DNA from 2 places in the Roseburia sp. OM03-7AC genome. Region 1 is predicted to be linked to the other one. Evidence: a T-box and tRNA genes for the amino acid it is inferred to sense, from the RefSeq annotation. Region 1 holds a T-box; the other holds one or more tRNA genes.
The links. A T-box is a leader RNA that pairs with one kind of tRNA and senses whether it is charged. The one in region 1 lies ahead of DXB39_RS03210 (proline--tRNA ligase), so its partner is inferred to be a tRNA-Pro.

Region 2: it encodes a tRNA-Pro, which carries the amino acid that the T-box ahead of DXB39_RS03210 (proline--tRNA ligase) is inferred to sense. The anticodon was not compared.

The regions. Positions count from the first base shown of each region.
Region 1 covers NZ_QTZJ01000001.1:650,507-652,711, reverse strand. Annotated here, with positions in the region: gene DXB39_RS03220 (Gldg family protein) at 1-96, shown strand, start outside; gene DXB39_RS03215 (DUF4340 domain-containing protein) at 96-734, shown strand; T-box leader at 773-1,000, shown strand; gene DXB39_RS03210 (proline--tRNA ligase) at 1,073-2,205, shown strand, end outside.
Region 2 covers NZ_QTZJ01000013.1:26,824-29,028, forward strand. Annotated here, with positions in the region: gene DXB39_RS13910 (Hsp20/alpha crystallin family protein) at 27-467, shown strand; gene DXB39_RS13915 (methylglyoxal synthase) at 572-1,045, opposite strand; tRNA gene DXB39_RS13920 (tRNA-Pro) at 1,263-1,336, opposite strand; gene DXB39_RS13925 (GGDEF domain-containing protein) at 1,505-2,205, shown strand, end outside.

The DNA.
Region 1 (2,205 bases):
GTTGTCATTGCATCAGCTGTAATCGGCATTGCAGTAATTCCGTTATTGCTTCTTGCAATCGGTATCGTAATCTGGATGAGAAGGAGAAAGAAGTAATGAAGAAACAGAAAAAACAGTTGATTGCTTTATGCATCCTGCTTCTTATCTGCATTGTGGCATGGGTTGGCCTGACGAAGTGGAATAAGAGCCAGGAACAGAAAAAACAGGAAGAGGAAGAATCTTCAAAAGTAACGGTGACAGATGTTAACACAGAAGATGTAAATGCATTTTCTTATCAATATAATAATGAGACACTGTCTTTTGTAAAAGAAGATGATACATGGTATTATGAGGCAGATAAAAGCATTGCATTAGACCAGGATGCCGTGGAAACATTGGTTACCACCGCAGCACAGCTTACGGCAGAGCAGGAAATCAAGGATTATGAGGACTTATCAGAGTATGGGCTTGAAACGCCGTCAAATACCATTACCCTGACGACAGGGGATGGAACAACAACACTTCTGATTGGAAATAAAAATGACATGCTGAGCCAGTATTATGTAAAGACGGATCAGTCTAATAGTATTTATCTGGCAGGAAGTGCAGTATATACCACTTATCAGAAAGGAATCGCGGATCTTACAGTAACGGAGAGTACTGAGGAATCGGCGACTGAACAGCCGGAAGAGACAGAAGAAGCTGATACTCTACAAGACGGGGATACGGAAAGCACAACCGAAATTGCGGAATAAAAGGATTGACAAGTAAAATATCCGTTGGTAAAATATATGAGAAAGTGTGGAAGAGAAATAGTAATCATTGGAAGCCTTCAGAGAGAAAACGGCAGGTGAGAGTTTTTGACGGAAGATGATGAACCAGTCTTGGAGCTGCATATCCAAGCAGAAGTGAAGGTATGTCGGGTTCTCCCGTTACAGAGAGAAGGCATAAGAAGATGTGCCGGAGTGCAGGAGCAGTCCTGAATTTAGGTGGTACCACGGATGAAACATTCGCCCTAAGCTAAATCATAGCTTAGGGCTTTTATATTGCTTTAAGCAGATGAGTTGCAAGAATAGAAAAAGGAGATAAGAAAATGAAACTGGAAAAATTAGTTGGTGACCGGTTTAAAGAGAGACCGGCAGATTGTGTGATTGACAGTCATGCACTTATGGTAAAAGGTGGATACATCAAATATGTGGCAAATGGTATCTATTCTTCATTCCTGCCATTAAAGAGAATTACACGTAAGATTGAGCAGATTCTTCGTGAAGAGATGGACAAGGTAGACGGACAGGAAGTTCAGTTCCCGGTTGTTATGCCTGCATCTATCTGGGAAGAATCCGGAAGATATGAAAGCATCGGAGACGAGCTGCTTCGTTTCACAGACAGAAACGGTGCCAGGATGGTACTTGGCATGACCCACGAAGAAGCAGCCGTACAGCTGGTTCGTGAGTATGCACAGAGCTATACCAAATATCCTTTTATGATTTATCAGATTCAGACCAAATTCCGTGATGAAGCAAGACCTCGTGCCGGATTAATCCGTGTAAGAGAGTTTACCATGAAGGATGCATATTCCTTCCATACCAGCCAGGAAGATTTGGAGCAGTATTATCAGAGAGTACACAAGGCATATGAGCGTATTTTTGAAAGAGCCGGTATTCCGGAAGTGGTATCCGTTGCATCTGATTCCGGTATGATGGGCGGAAGCCTTTCCCATGAGTTCATGCTTCTTACTCCGATTGGAGAAGATTCCATTGTACTTTGTGATGATTGTGGATACAAAGCAAATATGGAAGCTGCAGAAAATATTTCTGATATTCCAAGAGCCGCAGAATCAGCAGAACTGGAAAAGGTTCATACACCAAATATCCATACTATTGAAGATATCTGTGAATTCTTTGGCGATAAGACAAACAACTCCTGTAAAGCAGTTGTTTATCAGAAAAATTCAGATGACAGCTATGTGGTTGTATTTATCCGTGGCGATCTGGAAATCAATGAGACCAAGCTTGTTAATTATCTTGGTGATCAGATTCATGCTGCTGTTATTACAGAAGAATGCGGATTAAATGCAGGCTATATCGGACCAGTTGGCTTACATATCAATGCACCTCATGTGGTTTTATATGATAAGTCTCTGGAAGGAAGAAATAACTTATCCTGCGGAGCAAATGAAGAGGAATACCACTTCAAAGGACTTGATATGGAGCGTGATGTAAAAGA
Region 2 (2,205 bases), on a different contig from region 1:
ACAATTATTTTCAGGAGGAATGACTTATGTTAGTACCAAGTATTTTTTCAAACAACTTTGTAGATGATATATTCGATGATGTATTTCCATTCGGAGCTTACAATGCTCCTGCAGCAGACAACCGTGCTGCCATGAACACTGACGTTAAGGAATTTGACGACAGATATGAACTGGAATTTGAACTTCCGGGCTTTAAGAAAGAAGATATCCAGGCTGAGCTGAAAGACGGATACCTCATCGTCAATGCCAAACACCAGGACAACAAGGACGAAAAAGGCAAAGATGGCAAATATATCCGTAAAGAACGTTACTATGGCTCTTACCAGCGTAGCTTCTATGTCGGAGATGGCGTTACTCAGGATGACATCAAAGGCGGTTTTGAAAATGGCATCCTGACTCTGACCGTTCCGAAGAAAGAAGCAAAACCTGCAGTGGAAGAAAAGAAATATATTTCCATTGAGGGATAATACCAGGATAATTAAAAGGAAAAAGGGGCGGTGTGAGTATTCACACCGCCTCTCCTTTTTATGTAAGAAACACGCTTTGCGTGTTTCTCGTAGTTTAGCTGACATTACTTTATCGTCGATGCCCGCTGTCTGATATTCTTATTAAAATTAATCACATTGTGATTATATTCTTCATCCATCAACTCGGAATGAATCATAAAATCTGCAGTTGCCTTATTATTTGCAATCGGGATGTCATATACCTGTGCAATACGAAGCAGCGCTTTTACATCCGGGTCATGAGGTGCTGCAGTAAGCGGGTCTGAAAAGAAAATAACGAAGTCTATTTTTCCCTCTACTATCTTGGCACCAATCTGCTGGTCGCCACCCAGCGGGCCACTATTATAGCCCTTAACCGGCAGTCCCGTCTGGTCTGTAATCATCTTTGCAGTTGTTCCTGTTCCACACAGAAAATGTTTCTTTAAAGTCTCTGCATTGTCTTTACACCACTGAATCAGTTCTGCCTTTTTCCCATCATGGGCAATCAATGCAATATTTTTCTGTTTTCCGATTGTCAAAGTAAGAAAATCCGGTTCCATACTCATATTGTGTCTTCTCCTTTATTGTATTATTTTCCAACCTTTTCATTTATCAAGTGAAAATCAACTCCTGATAAACAATTGCAGCTCGCCAATCACGCTTATATGTTGACTTGCTTACGTTCATTATAACATGACAAGATGATTCCAGACAATATTGGGGTAGAAATCTTCATATAAAAAACGAGCACACCTAACAGTGTACTCGTTTTTTTCGTCGATGCGACAGGATTTGAACCTGCGACCTCTGCGTCCCGAACGCAGCGCTCTACCAAGCTGAGCCACGCATCGTTATTCAGTTCTTTCACACGCTCAACTATATTAGCATATATCACATTTTTTGTCCAGTAATATTTTTATTTTCTTTTCTACTTAATCGTTTTATGTTATACTTAAGTTAATCATAAGAACGGCTTTTACAATTCCGAAACAACTTTTTTTACCAGAGAAAGGCACATTATGGAGAACAACCAGAGACCAACAATTGCAATTATGTTAGGTGACACCCAGTCCAGCTACTCAGAAGACTTACTTCGGGGCTTCTATACCTGTGCCAGAGAAGAAGATATCAATATTATTTTTCTGATGGGACCTCAGATGCCACAATATTGTAAAGATATTTTATCCTGCAGTTTTGATGGAGACTATAATTATCAGTTTGATACGATTTATGATTATGTGCATTTTACCAGACCGGACGCACTCATTATTACCTATGGTTCTCTTTCTATTTTTAAAAGTAACCAGGTAAAGGCAGACTTTCTTTCCCATTATAAAGATATTCCATTTCTGATGTTAGAGGACACACCAGACGATCCGGACATTCCATATCTGATTGCTGACAACTACAACGGTATGCGGCAATGTATCGAACATCTTGTGAATGTCCATGGCTATCGTAAGATTGCTTTTGTAGCAGGACCAGCTAACAACAAAGACTCCAATGAACGGCTGAAAGCCTACCGCGATGTTATGGCGGAACATCAGCTTCCGGTCACGAATGATATGGTCGTCTACGGCAACTACTCAGAGCTTGTCACCGAGCAGGTGGAATATATCCTAGACCACAACCCGGAATTAGAGGCAATTGCTTTTGCAAATGATAATATGGCAAAGGCAGGATACCGCGTCTGTGCTGCAAGAGACCTTTTGGTGGGACA